DNA from 2 places in the Methylosinus sp. genome. Region 1 is predicted to be linked to the other one. Evidence: riboswitches for the same ligand, from Rfam matches in the RefSeq annotation. Region 1 holds a riboswitch; the other holds the start of a gene.
The links. Region 1 has a riboswitch for cobalamin ahead of VIF40_RS03455 (TonB-dependent receptor plug domain-containing protein). Riboswitches for the same ligand answer to the same signal wherever they lie in the genome.

Region 1 (8,053 bases):
CGTGATCGTGGGCGTCGGCCCCGGGCCCGAGATCTGCATCGTCGATCATGGACCAGGAATCCCTCCCGACGACCGCGCGCTTATTTTCGAGCCCTTCTGGCGCAAGGAAAGCGCCAGTCCCGGCGCTGGTCTGGGATTGGCGATCGCCAAGGAGCTGATGGACAAGCTGGGAGGACGCATCTGGGTCGAAGACACCCCCGGCGGGGGCGCAACCCTGCGCATATCGCTCCCGCTCGCGGGGGCCGCACCCGGCGAAATGGCCGATCCTCACGCTCGATGACCGTGCCACAGCGAGCGAATTGATAAGTCCTGTTGGAAAATCCGGATGCAGGCCGTAGTGGCTGGTCTGCTCGGGAAACACCAGCTCGACCATGCGGAGCTCGTCTTGGTCGGGCCGCGCCTCCTGCGGCCGGAGCGGCGGCAGAACGCCGCCGCTTCTTTCCAGCCCGCCGAGAGCGACCATGTGAAAGACGCTGCTCCCGCAACGTCTCCGCTCACCGGATCGCGGCGCTTCGGCGATGAGATCGACCTCGCCGTCGAGCGAGCGACGACCGACGCGGACGATGCGGCCCGTCAGCTCGACGAGATCGCCGAGACGGACGGGAGCCACGAAGTCGACCCGCTCGCAGGAGGCGGTGACGAAGTCGACCCGCCCGTGACGAGACGCCGTGATGAAGGCGACCTTGTCCATATGTGCGAGACCGACGCCGCCGAACAATGTCCCATGGTGGTTCGTGTCCTGCGGGAAGACGATGTCGACCAAGGTCGTGATCGGCGGCGCTGCTCGCTCGCTCATCATCCACCACCCTGCCGCGCGGCGGCGAGGTCACGCAGACGTTGCGCGGCGGCGACCATATTGACGAGCGCTGGCTCGACCTCCTCCCATTTGCGGGTCTTCAAGCCGCAATCGGGATTGACACTCGGCTGCGACATCCGTCACGCTTCGCGACTCGTCTATTCCAAAGGCCTCGATCTCTCCGACCCGGAGGCGGCGACGCCGATCGGCGTCGGCTGCAAGGTGTGCGAGCGCCCGAGCTGCCCGCAACGGGCCTTTCCCAACATCGGCCAGCGCCTCGCCATCGACGAGAATGAGCGGCGCTTCGCGCCTTATCCCGTCAAGTGATTCGCGGAACAAGGGACATCATGAACGACTTCACTCTCTTCGACAGCACTTGCGACCTCTACGATCGATTTCTCGACGAGGCGCGCACGCTCGCTCCATTGCTTCGGGATTTCGGCGGCAAGAGGCCCTTTCACGGAACGGTCGTGACCGCGAAGTGCTTCGAGGACAATTCCCGCATCAAGGAGCTGCTCGCGACTGACGGGCGCGGCAAAGTCCTCGTCGTCGACGTCGGCGGCAGCGCTCGCTGCGCGGTTCTCGGCGACATGATCGCCAAGGACGCCGTCCGAAATGGGTGGGAAGGCGTCGTTATTCACGGCTATGTTCGGGACTGCGCCGCATTGGCGGAGCTCGATATCGGGGTGAAGGCGCTCGGCATCACGCCTCGGAAATCCGTGCGGCGCGGCGAAGGAGTCGCGCATCTGCGCATCTCTTTCGCCGGCGTCTATCTCGACGAAGGCGACAGGATGGTGTGATCGCCTTGAGCTGTGAGCAGGCCGCGAGTCTCCGAGGCGAAGCGCCAGCGAATCTGATCAGCCCATGAAGTCTCACAGAGATACGCCGGATCGTATGTCGACGATATCGGCGCTCCAAGTCCGGACGCCTTCGAACGTCGCGTCATAGACCGCGCGGCCGGTCGCCTCTCCTATGTCGGTGTGAAGGCCTGCACAACGTTCGACGTCCTCGCCCCTCGGCGCGGCGACAATGATGCAATCGGTTCCCGTGCCGGTCACGGTAGCTTCGGGCGGCCGATTCTGCGCCTCCAATATGGCGACAGTCCGCGCCTGCGTCGCAATCGAAATCGCTTCGACGAAGGCGCCGTTCGACAATGAGCGAGAAAGGTGGACGAACGTGTTGATCGTGCCCCATTCGCGGGGCGGTTCCATGCGGCGAGCGCCAACTCTCTCGCCGTTCGAGAGACCGACGGTGGTTACACAAGTCGCGGTGACGCCACCGACTTCGGCGCGAGCCATATGCCTGCGACGAATGTCGCGCGACGTCATGAAGGCGACGGCGCTTTCATCGAGCCCGAAAGACGACAGTCTGGCGCGAAGAAAAGCGATCGGATCGAGACCAATTGGTAGTTCTCTATCGCGGACCTCTAGCCATACGATCTCGCGCGTTTCCGCGAATCCGGGCCGATTGATCGACCAGCCGAGCGTCTCGTGGGTTTCAGGCAAGCGGAGGACGAGAAGACGCGAGCCAGATTCGAACTGAAAGGGAAGCTGCGTCATGCGCCCGCAAATCCAATCGATGGGTGACAAGGGGCCATGAAAAGCCCCTTGTCGCTGAAAGCATCTCTCAGATGTGACGCGAAGCCAACTCGACTCTGAGCTTGCGAGTGAGGCCCAGAACAGAGGTCGTCGCATGGAGGGCCCAGAGCACTCCAAAGGCGCTGACGTTGATCAGGAAAATTCGCGCGATAGTCTCGGGCGCGAGCGCGACGCCCCGATAGCCGATCGCGACATCGATGAGGATGATCGATCCTTCATAGGCGACGAAGGCCGCAAGGAAAGCAACGGAGGCGCCGACGACGCCGGCGAGGCGTCTCATGACGAAGCCGGCGGTCTCGCAAGACAGGAGAGCGACGAGTCCGAGCGCCGCGCCCCAGGCGAGCGTCTCGCTGTCTGTCGGGTAACGCAAGAATGCGAAACCCATCGCCTGATTGGCGAGCCATATGGCGCCGGTCGTCGCGAGCGCGTCGCGGCGGCCGAGCGTCATCGCGGAAATCGCCGCCAGGGCGGCGAACGGAACGGCGCAGGCGAAGCCGAAGGTGAAGAGCACACTGCCGACGACCAAGGCGAGAATCCAAATAGCACGGCGCGCTTTCGGCGAAACAATCGAATATCCAGTCATGACAAGTCTCCTCTGATGTGACGTGGACGACGGAAGGAGCGTATCTTTCCGTCTTCTGTTCTGCTCGCCAACGCAATTTCGTACGGGCGAGTATTTTAAAGGCCGGCGGCTCCGCGTCGCCAGCGAAAAATTCGTTCGATCGCTAGCGCCCGCGGGTCGCCGACCGATCGACGGGATCGGCGTCTCGCAAGCCGAGCCAGCGCGCGCGCAGCGCATCCCACAGAGCGAGGCGCGACCAATCGGGCTCCTTCAGAAATCTGCCCGTTTCATGGTCGAGGAAGGGGTTTGGCAAGAGCACGGTAAGCTGTTGCTCGCCCGCGCCGTTGAAGAGCTGGAGACTCCAGGACATGGGCACGCAAGTTCCGGCGAAGCGGCGATGCAGCTCCGCTCGCGCCGTACGCCTATGGCGCGCGAGCTCGGGCGACGTCGGACGGCTACGCGGTCCCTTCGTTTCGCCGATGCAGACGTGGAAATGCGTGCGTCCGAAGGCGACTGTCAGATAGCCGTCGAGCAGGCCGATCCGCGTCGGCGCACAATCGGGATAGATTTCGAATGCGGCGCCCTGAATGATCGGGCCGAACACGATCTCTTCCCAATGACGCTCGAACAGGTCGCGGAACAGCGCCTCGAGGCTCGCCGCGTCGGCAGGCAACGCAAAGACATCGACCGGCGTCCCATCCGAGTCCGTTCTCCGCTCGGGCGTCGCCCACACTGATTCGCTCATCGCCTGTGTCCTTTTCCCTAGCAGTCGCACGAAGCGATTGATCCGCGCCTAGAACTCTATGCGCGCAATGGCGCGCGTCCGGCCGCCTCCAGATCCGTCGGAACCGACTCGCCGAGATAGCGTCGGCGGTATTCATAATAGAGTCGTAGATTCTCCCAGTTCGGCGGACCGACCGTATGGGACGTCTCGCCGAGCAGGACATGCGGAAAGAAGATGGTCGTCATCTGCTCGCCATAGCCGTTCCACATGCGGATGCCGGAGCTGCGCTCCTTGATCGAGCCATCGCCTCGCCAATCATAGAAAGCGACCTTGGATACGCGACGCAGAAGATGCGATTCCGGCAAGCCGCTTGCTTTGTAATTCGCGATGCACAGATGAAAATGCCATGCGCCGGCGTCCACGGTCAGATAGCCGTTCGAGATCGTCACCTTCGGCGCGCGATCGAAGGTGAGCTCGAAGACGGCGCCGAGGACCCAGGGCCCGACAGTGAGTCGCCGCCAATGATCGTCGAAGAGCTCGCGCGTGAGCCGGATGAGCGTTTCCTCCGAGGCGTCAAAGTAGCTGTAGCGAGTCTGTGAACCGTCTGGATTGTCGATCAGCTCGTGACGAGGAGGCGGAACCACCATTTCGCTTTCTCCGGTGAATGATGGAACGCCGCGCCGCGGCGCCCCGGTCTCGACGATGAATGTTTGGTCCATCGTCAGGCGCGCGGCTGCGCCATTCGCACAGGACTGAGAACCGACCGGCCGACGAAAGCGGCGACTTCCGCGATCACGAGCAATCCGACGAATGTCGCAAAATCGACCGCGGAGAGAAAGGCGAGATTCTCGATCGTAAATCCCTCTATCCCGCCGAGGATCGACGCTGCGACGATCATGAGGCCGCGGAAGACGAGCTGGCTGGCGAGAAAGCCCGCGACCATCGACCCTGCGGTCCCGAACCGCGCCAGACCGCCGCAGACGCTCTGCACGGCGACGGTGGTCGCGACCATGGACGCGAGCAGGATCGCCGACCACATCATCGATTCGAAGCCGATCGGAAAATTCAGAATCGCGAAGCCGACCAGCTGATTGGCGAGCCATGCGCACGCCGCCGCCAGCGCGGCGGCGCGGCGTGGCAAAGTGATCGCCGCGAGCGCTGCGAAAGCCGCGAAGGGCGTTGCGCAGACGAGAGCGCCACTGAGCAGCGCCGCGCTCGCGACCAGCAACGCGATCCATAAGGCCGGCGCTTGAATTTTGTAGAGCATCATTCTTCTCCTCTTTGGTTGATCGATAGGACGAAATCGGATCGAGGTCCCGTCACCATGTCAGCTTCACGCCGCCATAGACCGCCCGCGCGGTCGTTCCGTAATTATTGGTTTCCTCATAGCGCGCGTCGCCGATATTCTCGATGCGGGCGAAGACCGAGAAAAGATCGTCGACCTTGTAACTGCCGAACAGATCAACTCTCGCATAGGAAGCGAGCGCGACGCGCTTGGAATAGACCCAGTCGGTGGCGGGAACTGCGCCGGTCACAACCACTCGCGCTTCGAGCTCGAGCTTCGGGATGCCAGTGTAGATGACCGAGACCGATCCCTTATCGCGTGGGCGCAGCGTGAGCGTCTGATCTTTGGCGCGATCGATCGCGGCGAGATGCGTGTAGGACCCGCGCACGCGCCATTCGTCCGGGACGATCACGGCCTCGCCCGAAAATTCGACGCCTTTCATCTCGGCGCGTCCGACATTGTAATAGCAGCCGCCGAAAGCGGCGATCTGCACCGCCGTGCAGCCCGACGACGCCCCATAGCCGATGAGATTTTGATAGCGGCTGTCGAACAGGCTGACCGACAGCAGCGCCCGCCCCGAGAGCAGCTTCTGATCGACGCCGACGTCGAATCCCGTGCTCCGCTCCGGCAGCAGCTTCGGATCGCCATATTGGCTGAATCGCTGGAAGAGCGACGCCACGCGTGCGCCCGTTCCCGCCGTCGCTCGGAATTTCGTGCCGGTCTCCTCGAGGCGATAGGCGGCGGTCGTGCGCCATGTCGCGAAGGTGCTGTTGTTGTCGACCGCGTCGATGCGGCCGCTATAGGTGAAGTCGAATCGGTCCAGCACCGTGAACTGATGCTGCGCGAACCCCGAATGCGTGGTCTGCGCCGCGTCGGTCGGCGTGAACGTTCCGACAGGCGCCGGGTCCTGCGAAGTGTGCAGCGACTCGGTCTCGTTGCGCGCGCCGAAGCTGACGAGCCCATACTCGCCGAGCTTCAAATCGCCCTGATATTCGAGGCCGCGTCGGCTGCCGCGATAGCCGAGCCGGCAGTCGAAAGAGTTCCAGGACAGATCGTAGCAGGATTCCGTCACCCACACGTCTCTGTTGGTGACATTACCGAACAGCGTCAGCCGGTTATGCAGCCGATGGTCGAACAGATCGAGATCGGCGCGCAGATAGCCTTGAGCGAATGACGCGTGCTGATGATTGTTCGGACTGTAGACGTTCGTCGGGTTATACGCGCTCGGATTGTCGAAGCGGATCGACGAGTCATGCCCGTTGAACGCGCCTTCGACAGAGAAGTCGTTGGAAAAACGATAGCCGAGGCGCGCGCTCGCGCCGCCGCGATTGGTGGGATCGCCAGACGGCAAAGGCGGCAGAGGGGTCACGCGATCCGCCATCGTCAGCGGCCTCGCGATGCGATAGCCATAGCGGGGAAAGCCGTCCGTATGCAGCGCGTCGATCGCGAAGGCGTAGGACAAATCGCCTTCGCTGCCAGAAACGCTGGCGCGCGTATGGGCCGTTCCATAGGTTCCGCCTTCCGCGAGCACGGAGCCCCGCGGCTTTCCCGCGCCTTTGCGCGTGATGAGGTTGATGACGCCGCCCATGGCGTCCGAGCCGTAGAGCGCCGATTGCGGGCCGCGCAGAACCTCGATCCGCTCGAGGTCGAGAATCGCGAAGCCGCCGAGATCGGCCTCGCCGCCGCCGCTCGACGGATCGCCGATGCGCACGCCGTCGATCAGCAGCAGAGTCTGGCTCGGCGTGGAGCCGCGCAAGACCACGTTGTACTGCGCGCCCGGTCCGCCGAAGCCGTAGATATCGAGTCCCGGAACGCCGCGCAGCACGTCGATCAATCCGAGAGAGCCGCGCTTCTCGATTTCAGCCGGCGTCACGACCGACACGGAGGCGGCGGTGCGCGAGGCCGGCTCCTCGACGCGATCCGGCGTGATGACCGTGCCGACATCGATTTCCGGCAGAGCTTCCTGTCCCTTCACAGAAGACGCGAGAGCAGAAAGAATGAAAGCGGAGAGAATGGTGGAAGCGCGCAGCATGTGCGCGAACGAGCCGTCGATGACGACTCGCGAGGATTGCATGTGCATGAGTTAAAGACCAGCAGCGAACGTGGACCGTCACTGCGAATGGTCTCCGCCCGCGCGAGCGCGCTCGAGGCGCGCACGACGACGGGTTTCGGCCGCCTCGGGGCACCCCGCCCGACGCCTTCGCGCGTGACCACGACTGATGGCAGGTCTCCTGGCTCGCGGGTCGTCGCCTCGGACGGCCTTCCCAGGGTCGAGAGGACCCCAGTGGCTTCGTTCGTCCTCGGCTCGCCGCTTACAGTTGCGGGGGCAGCCGCGGCATTGCGCGTTCGAAAACGCGCGCACCGCATTCACTTTTCATCCCCGAAGGGAACCATCGCCGATGATGTAAGCGCCGATTGCGGAATCGGTCAAGTCCGCGATGTCGCGCGCGACGCAATATTGTCTGACCCGCTAATGACAGTAGCATCGAATGCGCCCCAACATATAGATGTTCTCGGTCTCTGGAGTCGCTTCCAGAGCTAAGAGGGAATCCGGTGAGCCGAGAGGCGAACCCGGAGCTGCCCCCGCAACTGTGAGCGGCGAGCGCGATCAAAGACGCCACCGGCGCGAATGCGCTGGGAAGGCTGATCGCGCAGCGACCCGCGAGCCAGGAGACCTGCCGCGAACATTTTCGTCCACGGGCGGGGCGCCCGAAGGCCGCTGGCGGTCCTGCGCATTGAATTTGCGCGGACGATGCTCGCTGCTTCCTGTGTCCCGTCCAAACGCGAGCGGGGCATCGCATGACGCAGGCGGCGTTCGATTTCGACAAGCATGGTCATCTCGTAGCAATTTCTCCGATGCGCAGAAGCACGACCCTTCGCGCCTTGCATTCCGCGCCGCCGCAACCTCTGGCCAAGCCGCCGGCTCCCGGCGATCTTCGCCTCGATCGCAGGCTGGACGCGCTGCTGACGTCGTTCGGCAAGGCGACGCTCGACGACCGCTATCTGCTTCCGGGCGAAAGCTCCCAGGACATGTTCGTGCGCGTCGCCTGCGCCCGCCTTTTGCTGCGATCGCGGCGCGTCGCGACGA
Region 2 (8,053 bases), on a different contig from region 1:
GCCCGCGCTGTGGGCGTCTCGAAGGACGAGGGAGCCGTCACGCGGGGCTTTCTGGAGCTCCCCCCCGTGCTTCGAGACGGTCGCTTCGCGACCTCCTCGGCATGAGGGGGAGGGTTGGGGAAGAGGGCCGCGCGACAAGCCTCCTCGCAGCGGCCGGCGAGCGGGACGGGCGCGCTCTCGCGCCAGGGCGCCGGGGTTCCGGCGAGCGTCGAGGCGAAACCGAGAAAGGAGCGCAGATTGTCCGGCCCGCCGTCGCGGAAGAAGGACCAGATGCGCGCAAGATCGTCGGGCGCGAGCGTGGAGGCGCGGTCCAGTCGCTCGTCGCAATGCGTATCGCCGGGGACGATCGCCAGAGCGAAGCCGCGCATGCGGGCGGCGACGGCAAGCTCGTCGACGCCATAGGACCAATACTCCTTGCCGCCGAGCAGACGCACGATGACGAGCCGCGCATGGCGCGCGACCTTGTCGATATAGAGATCGACGGAATAGGGGTGCTTCAGCCGGGCGAGCGAGGCGCAGCGCAGAGAAGGAAGCGCGGCGTTCTGCTCATGCAGCTCGGCGACGAGGCAGAGCTCGGCGTCGGAGAAGGACAGAAAGACGATTTGCGCCGGGGTCTGCCCGAGATCGACCGCCGCCTCATTGTCATCGAGGCCATGGAGATCGCGCGCGAGCAGATGCATGGCGCCCTCAGTCCGTCAGCATGGCCGTCACGCCCGCACGGTCGAGACCCTTTTCGCCGATGACCACGAGACGGCTGGCGCGCGTCTCATCGGCGCGCCAGGGGCGCTCGAACTGATGACGAAAGCGCGCGCCGACGCCCTGCACCAGCAGCCGCATCGGCTTGCCGGCGATCTCGACGAAGCCCTTTATGCGCAACACGTCATGGGCTTGCGCGACGCGGGCGAGACGTTCGACCAGCTCGGCCGGATCGCGCGCGGGCGCGATCTCGACGACGAAGCTCTCGAAATCGTCGTGGTCGTGGCCCTCTTCCGTATCGTGATGCGAGGGGCGGTTGGCGAGATCATCCTCCGCCGCGGCGCCGAGGCCGAGCAGAATGGCGGGGTCGAGCTTCCCCTCGCTCGCCCTCAGCAGCTTCGCCGCGCGCGGCGCGGAGGCGCGAATCTGCGCGGCGACTTGCGTCGCTTGCTCCTCGCTCAACAGATCGATCTTGTTGAGCACGATGAGATCGGCGCAGAGGAGCTGATCCTCGAACACTTCCTCGAGCGGATTGTCGTGATCGATCGTGAGGGTCTCGGCGCGCTCCTCGGCGATGGCGTCGAGATCGTCGGCGAAACGGCCCGCCGCCACCGCCGGCCCGTCCACCACGGCGATGACGCCGTCGACGGTCAGATGCGGGCGGATGGTCGGCCATTCGAAGGCTTTGACCAAGGGCTTGGGCAGAGCGAGGCCGCTCGTTTCGATGATGATGTGCTCGGGGCGGTTCGGAAGCGCGAGCAGCGCCTCGATCGCCGGCGCGAAATCATCGGCCACCGTGCAGCACAGACACCCGTTGGCCAGCTCGACGATATTCTCCTCGGGGCAATTCTCGACGCCGCAGGCGCGCAAAATATCGCCGTCGACGCCGACGTCGCCGAACTCGTTGATGATGAGCGCGAGGCGGCGGCCGCGCGCCGTCTCGAGGATATGACGGATCAGCGTCGTCTTGCCGGCGCCGAGAAAGCCGGTGACGATCGTCGTCGGGATTTTGGCGAGGCTGCTCATGCCGCGGCCTCCGTTTCGGCTTTCGCGGCGAAACGGCGCCAGACGAAGCCGACCGCGGCGCCGGCGAGAATCCAGGTCAGCGCATGAATGGCGAGCGAAGCGGCGGCAAAGCGCGCCGCGAGCTCGGCGGGCGCGGTGCTCTCGGGGGCCGGCGGCTGCGGCGCGCCGATGACATGCGGCGCGATCAGCAGCGCGACGCCGAGAACCTTTATCAGCGGCCGCTCGACGCGCAGCAGCGCGAACAGGCCGGCGCCGGTCGAGGCGGCCGTCGCGATCCACCAGAGCTGGCGCGCGGCGAGATCGCCGGCGGCGCTGCCCGGCAGCTCCGGCGCGAGGCCGAGGCTCGTCGCGAGGCCCGTCGAGGCGAAAGCGCAGGCGCCCCAGAGCGCGGCGCGCTTGGGCTCGATCGTCTCGCCGGCGACGAGCATCAGAGCGAGCAGCACAAAGGCGTAGCCGACCGATGTGACGCCGGTCGCCACGCTGGTGGCGGCCGTGCGCTCGAGGCCGGGCGCCGGCTCCCAGGCCTGCTCGTGCGCTCCAGCCTGCTCGTGCGCTCCAGCGTGCTCGTGCTCGGGTGTCGCGTGCTCATGTGTCGCGTGATCTCGCGTCACATGATCTTGCGTCGCGGCTCCGGCATGGGCCTGCTCGGCCGCGGTCTCATAGACCTCGGCGGCGAGGATCAGCGGAGTCGTGGTGACATTCTGCAGGGCCGCGACGGCGAGCCCAGCGAGAAGGCCGGCCAGAAGACCGACCGTGAGGAGTCGCTGGATCACCGCTGCGTCAATGGCAGGGGAAGCCGAGCGAATGGCGTGTGTCGTGGGCGGCGTTGTGGGCGACGCTCGGATAGGAGAAGCCGGCGAGATAGACGAGCCCGGCGCCGAGCGTGAAGACGACGAGGGCGGCGCGCAGCGACTCGAGGCGGCTGGCGGAGAGAATCGCGTCGGCGGAAAGGGTCTTCGTGATCATTGTCGGCTCCTCGCCGCCCCACCGGCGGCATTCGTGGTTTCGCGTGACGGCAGTCACATGACGGCAGGTCTCCTGGCTCGCGGGTCGCCGCACGCGCCGCCTTCCCGGGCTTTCGCCCAGTGGCCTCGAGGCGCGAGCTCACCGCTCACAGTTGCGGGGGCAGCTGCGGCATCGGGGACGAGCCCCTCACCGCATTCCCTGTTCGCCTCCTTGCGGAGGACCGTCGCCAACAGTCATATGACGGCGAGCAAGAGCCGTCAAATGGCGAGGAGGCGCAAATCATGTCGGAATTCGCGGAAGAGGACGCCGCCCGCCGCCATCGTGAGAAGATGGAGAAGCGCAAGGCGGTCCAGGACGCCGAGGTCGCCGGCAAGACCATTGCCGAGAAAGGCCTCTTGATGGTCCATACGGGCGCGGGCAAGGGCAAGTCCACGGCGGCCTTCGGCCTCGCGCTACGGGCGATGGGGCATGGTCTCGCGGTCGGCGTCGTGCAATTCGGCAAGGGCGCCTGGGAGAGCGGCGAGCGCCGCATCCTCGAGACGCTCGGCAAGGGGGAGGGGGGGCTCTCGGAGGGGCTGCTCTTCTGGCACACGCTCGGCGAGGGCTTCACCTGGGAGACGCAGGATCGCGCTCGCGACGAGGCGGCCGCCCGCCGCGCCTGGGACAAGGCGAAGGAGCTGATGGCGAAGGAGTCGATTCGGCTGCTCGTGCTCGACGAATTGTCGATCGCGCTGCGCTATGAGCATCTGCCGCTGGACGAGGTGATCGAGACGCTGAAGACGCGGCGCGGCAATCTGCACGTCGTCGTCACCGGTCGCAACGCCAAGCCGGAACTCGTCGCCATCGCCGATCTGGTCACAGAGATGACCTTGATCAAGCACCATTTTCAAGCCGGTGTGAAGGCGCAGATCGGCGTCGAATTTTAATATAAGGCGCGGGGGTGGCCGGCTCGCTCGCCCCCCCGGCGCCGAGCCGATCTCAGCAGACGAAGCGCCTGCGGCCGTTCCACCAGCGCCAGCAGGCGTTGGACGCCGGCGCATAGCGCGATCCCGCATAATAGGACCGGCCATAGTAACCGCCGCCCCATCCGGCGTGACGCCAGCCATGATGACCCCAGCCGTTGTAGCCCCAGCCGTGATGAACCCCGGCATGGCGGCCGTGATGGTGGTGATGGTGGTGGTGGTGATGATGATGATGATGGTGGTGATGGCGGCCATGATGATGGTGGCCGCGGGCGGAGGCCGCGCCGGGCAGCATCAGAGCGCCGATGAGGGCCGCCGCATAAACCATATGTCGAAACATGCCATTCTCTTCCCTTCTGCCGAGGCGGCCCCCAGCGCCGCCTCGGCCGGGGAAGAACGTCACGCGAAACAAGATCGTTCCGGCGCGCGCATGGTTAACGCCGCCTCGCCGGACCGCATGGTCAAGAGAAGGTGAAGATCAGCCGGCGAGCGCGTCGAGGAGCAGCTTGCCGTTCAGCGCGACAATGGCCAAGGCGATGACGGCGGCGACGGCGGTGGTGACGCGCGGCGCGGCGAGCTCGCCCATCAGTCGGCGCGAGGCGGTGAACCAGACCAGCGGCACGACCGCGAAGGGCAGCGTGAAGCTCAGCACCACCTGGCTCAGCACCAGCAGCCGGCCGGTCGCCTCTTCTCCCGAGAGCAGCGTGACGGCGACGGCCGGGACGATGGCGATGAGACGCGTCACCAGGCGCCGCAGCGTCGGCTTCATGCGCAGCTCGATGAAGCCCTCCATCACGATCTGCCCGGCGAGGGTCGCCGTCACCGTGGAGTTGAGCCCGCAGGCGATGAGCGCGATGGCGAACAGCTTGGCGGCGATCGGCGCGCCGAGCAGCGGCGCGATCAGCGTGTAGGCCTGACCGAGCTCGACGACATCGGTATGGCCCGTCGCATGGAAGGCGGCGGCGGCCAGCACCAGGATCGAGCCATTGATGACGAGCGCGAAGATCAGCGCCAGAGTGCTGTCGAAAATGGCGAAGTCGATGGCCTCGCGGCGCTCCGCCGAGGAGGCGCCGACGTCGCGCGTCTGCACGATATAAGAGTGCAGGAAGAGATTGTGCGGCATCACCGTCGCGCCGAGAATGCCGAGGCCGATATAGAGCATCTCGGGATTTTCGATGAGCGCGCGGCTGGGGACGAGGCCGGCGGCGACCGCGTGGAGATCGGGCCGCGCCAGCAGCAGCTGGCCGCCGAAGGCCAGCGCGATGATCCCGAGCATGGCGACGACGAAGAGCTCGATCTTGCGGAAGCCGAGGCGCTCGAAGGCGAGCACGAGGAAAGTGTCGAGCAGGGTGACGACGACGCCGAGAGCGAGCGGCAGGCCGAACAGCAATTGCAGGCCGATCGCCGTGCCGATGACCTCGGCGAGATCGGTCGCCAATATGCCCGCCTCCGCCAGCAGCCACAGCGCCACGGAGGCGGAGCGCGGAAAACGGCGGCGGCAGGCGCTGGCGAGATCGAGGCCGGTGGCGAGGCCGAGCCGCGCCGTCAGCGATTGCAGCACGATCGCCATGAGGCTGGACAGAACGGCGACGAAGAGCAGCGCCGTGCCGAATTTGGAGCCGCCGGCGAGCGCTGTCGCCCAATTGCCGGGGTCCATATAGCCGGTCGCGACCAGATAGCCGGGGCCGAGGAAGATGAACAGGCGGCGAAAGCCGACGGTCTCGCGCGGGACGCGCACCGAGCCGCGCATGTCGCCGCGCGCCGAAACGAGCGTGGCCGAAATCTCGGGCGAGCCGGCGCGCATTCCAAAGACTTTCTGTTCCGTCCGCCTCGGTTCGAGGCATGCGTCTCGAAGGATATAGGCCCCTCGCGCCACGAGCGCCAGCAGGCCGGGGCGCAGCAGGGGGAGGAGCAGCATAAGGAGGAGCACGCCGAGGAGCGCCTCGGGCGCCTGCGCCGGCGCGGTCCCGTCCGGCGATGCGATGGACTGGGTCGTTTCTATGTCGCAATGCGTAGCCGGATGCGTCGCAGGGGCGCCGAGCATGCGGCGAAACGCTAAAATTTGTGACCTTGTTGCAACAGTCGTCGAGATAGTTTTCCGCGAGCCGCGCAAAGGGCGAGATGCCCCTTTTCAGCCATAAACGCTGCGCTAATCTCGCCCCGTCACAAGGTCATCGAAGACAAGGGAGAGGCTTTCCGCGCCGGCTCGTCGCGGGAGAACGCTCTTCTCGTTTCCGAACGCCTGTCGCCGATTTTCGGCGGTGACGCATGGCGGTGTTTTGCGCGGCGTTCTCGGAACGCCGGCGGCGTTGAGAAAGTCAGATCCTCGATGATCGTGTTTCTCCAGGCGATTGCGTCGACGGTAGAGCCGCGCGGGCGTCGTTCGACGCTGCTTCTCGCGCTGGGCTGCGCGACAGTCGGATCTCTCTTGGCGGGCCACGCCGTCGCCTTCGACGCGTCGGAGCCGCGCTCCCTCGCCGCCGCCACCCAGCCGCTGACCATCTTCAAGGACCCTCAGGCCGCTCTGCGCGCCGGGCTCGAGAGCTACCATGCCGGAAACGCCAAGAAGTCGGTGGAGGCGCTGCGCTACGCCGCGGACGGCGGCGAATCGCTCGCGCAATGGAAGCTCGGCCGCATGTATGCCGATGGCGACGGCGTCGCCCGCGACGACGCCAAGGCCTATTCCTATTTCGCCAAGCTCGTCGATCATTTCGGCGAGGACGAGCCGAGCCCGCGCGAGCGGCTGATGGCGGCGGGCGCCTTCGTCGCCGTCGGCGTCTATTATCTCGAGGGGATCACCGCCGCGAAGATCATGCCGGACGCCGGCCGCGCTTTCGATCTCTTCCGCTACGCCGCCACCTATTTCGGCAACGCCGACGCTCAATATAATCTCGCGCGCATGTATCTCGACGGCAATGGCGTCTCCAAGGACGCGCGCCAGGCCGCCAATTGGCTCGATCTCGCCGCGCGCAAGGGCCATGCGCCGTCGCAGGCGCTGCTCGGCCATCTGATGTTCAACGGCGAGGCCGGCGGCCCGCCGCAGCGCGCGCGCGGCCTCATGTATCTCACGCTGGCGCGCGAGGCCGCCGGCGATCGGCCGACCGATCAATGGATCGTCGAGCTGCATTCCCGGGCTCTGGCGCGGGCGAGCGAGGCGGACCGCAAGGCGGCCGTGGCCATGCTCGAATATTATCTGACCCGCCGGGACTGATCCCCTCCATCTCGATTTGACGCGATTCGCCGAGACAGGCGAGGCGATCCGGAAGCCGTCGGGCTCCCGGCGTCGCCTTTTCGCGTCGCGCTTTCGCTTCTCTTTTTGGACCCTGACTAATTTTGTCGCGCGCGCACATGCCGCATTGTATCCCGAAAAAAGTTGGTGTAGGCTGACGCCGATGCGACGCTTTGTCGCGCATCTAGTGCAAAAAAAGCAAAATAAAGCACCAACATTCGGAGGATCGTCACATGTCAACAATCGGACACAGCAGCGCTGAGATCGGCAAGACTGTTCTGTGGATGGTCGCTATCGTCGCTTTCGTCATCATCGCGCTGACGAAGGTTCCGGACTGGATTTCCCCCGCCGGCACCAATGGCACGGGCAACGGCAGCGACCCGGGCGTCGGCCGCACCGTCAAGATGATTCAGTAAAGCTCGACGATCTCCCGCCTTTCGCCTGCAGCTTCGCCCATCCTTCTCGTGGAGCTCGCGGCTTGGCGTCGATCGCCGACTTTCAAAAAAAGTCACACTCGATCCGCCTCCTCCGCCTCGTTGTCGCGACAATGAGGCGGAGTGAGGGGGACGAGCAGGCGCAGGAGCATCGGCTTCCTCGCGCGAGGCATAGAGCGCCGCCTCGAAATAACAGCGCCGCTTCTCTCCCTTTCCCGCATCCTCAAAATTGCAGCGTCGCCGCGAAGCGCACGCCGGCGAGCGCGGCGATTTCTCGTATCGTCTCGCGCGGCGCCGGCTCGTCGATCGCGACCAGGGCCACGGCGGAGCCGCCCGGCCGGTCCCGTCCCAGCGCGCAAGTCGCGATGTTCACGCCCGCCGCGCCCAGCAGCCCGGCGAAACGTCCGATGAAGCCCGGTCTGTCGGCGTTGGACACGAAAATCATCCGCTCGGAGAATTCCGTCTCCACGCGGACGCCCTCCACGGCGACGATGCGCGGCCTGCCGTCGTGAAACAGCGAGCCGGCGAGCCTTCGCTCTCCCTCGCGCGTCTTCACCGATACGGCGATCAGCGAATCATAATCGCTCGTTCCGGAGCTGGTGGCTTCGTCGATCGCTATGCCGCGCTCTTTGGCGATCGCCAGCGCCGAGACGAGATTGACCTCGGCGAGCGCCGGCCGCAGCACGCCCGCGACAGCCGCCGCCGTCATCGCCGGCGCATTGCGCTGCGTCGCCGCGCCT

Region 2: another riboswitch for cobalamin. It lies ahead of VIF40_RS07765 (CbtB domain-containing protein); the one in region 1 lies ahead of VIF40_RS03455 (TonB-dependent receptor plug domain-containing protein).

Annotation. Positions count from the first base shown of each region.
Region 1 is NZ_DATBQF010000012.1:44,134-52,186, forward strand. Features, by position in the region: gene VIF40_RS03410 (HAMP domain-containing sensor histidine kinase) at 1-280, shown strand, start outside; partial or broken gene VIF40_RS03415 (acyl-CoA thioesterase) at 563-799, opposite strand; gene VIF40_RS21380 (short-chain fatty acyl-CoA regulator family protein) at 914-1,123, shown strand; gene rraA (ribonuclease E activity regulator RraA) at 1,144-1,596, shown strand; gene VIF40_RS03430 (adenosylcobinamide amidohydrolase) at 1,669-2,490, opposite strand; gene VIF40_RS03435 (hypothetical protein) at 2,423-2,920, opposite strand; gene VIF40_RS03440 (DUF7676 family protein) at 3,120-3,701, opposite strand; gene VIF40_RS03445 (DUF7676 family protein) at 3,758-4,399, opposite strand; gene VIF40_RS03450 (hypothetical protein) at 4,402-4,950, opposite strand; gene VIF40_RS03455 (TonB-dependent receptor plug domain-containing protein) at 5,000-6,997, opposite strand; cobalamin riboswitch at 7,170-7,375, opposite strand; cobalamin riboswitch at 7,463-7,662, shown strand; gene VIF40_RS03460 (hypothetical protein) at 7,765-8,053, shown strand, end outside.
Region 2 is NZ_DATBQF010000022.1:6,851-14,903, reverse strand. Features, by position in the region: gene cobN (cobaltochelatase subunit CobN) at 1-680, opposite strand, end outside; gene cobW (cobalamin biosynthesis protein CobW) at 688-1,722, opposite strand; gene VIF40_RS07770 (CbtA family protein) at 1,719-2,495, opposite strand; gene VIF40_RS07765 (CbtB domain-containing protein) at 2,503-2,688, opposite strand; cobalamin riboswitch at 2,734-2,928, opposite strand; gene cobO (cob(I)yrinic acid a,c-diamide adenosyltransferase) at 2,970-3,614, shown strand; gene VIF40_RS07755 (hypothetical protein) at 3,667-3,990, opposite strand; gene VIF40_RS07750 (Nramp family divalent metal transporter) at 4,129-5,454, opposite strand; gene VIF40_RS07745 (tetratricopeptide repeat protein) at 5,980-6,861, shown strand; gene VIF40_RS07740 (hypothetical protein) at 7,113-7,295, shown strand; gene serA (phosphoglycerate dehydrogenase) at 7,537-8,053, opposite strand, start outside.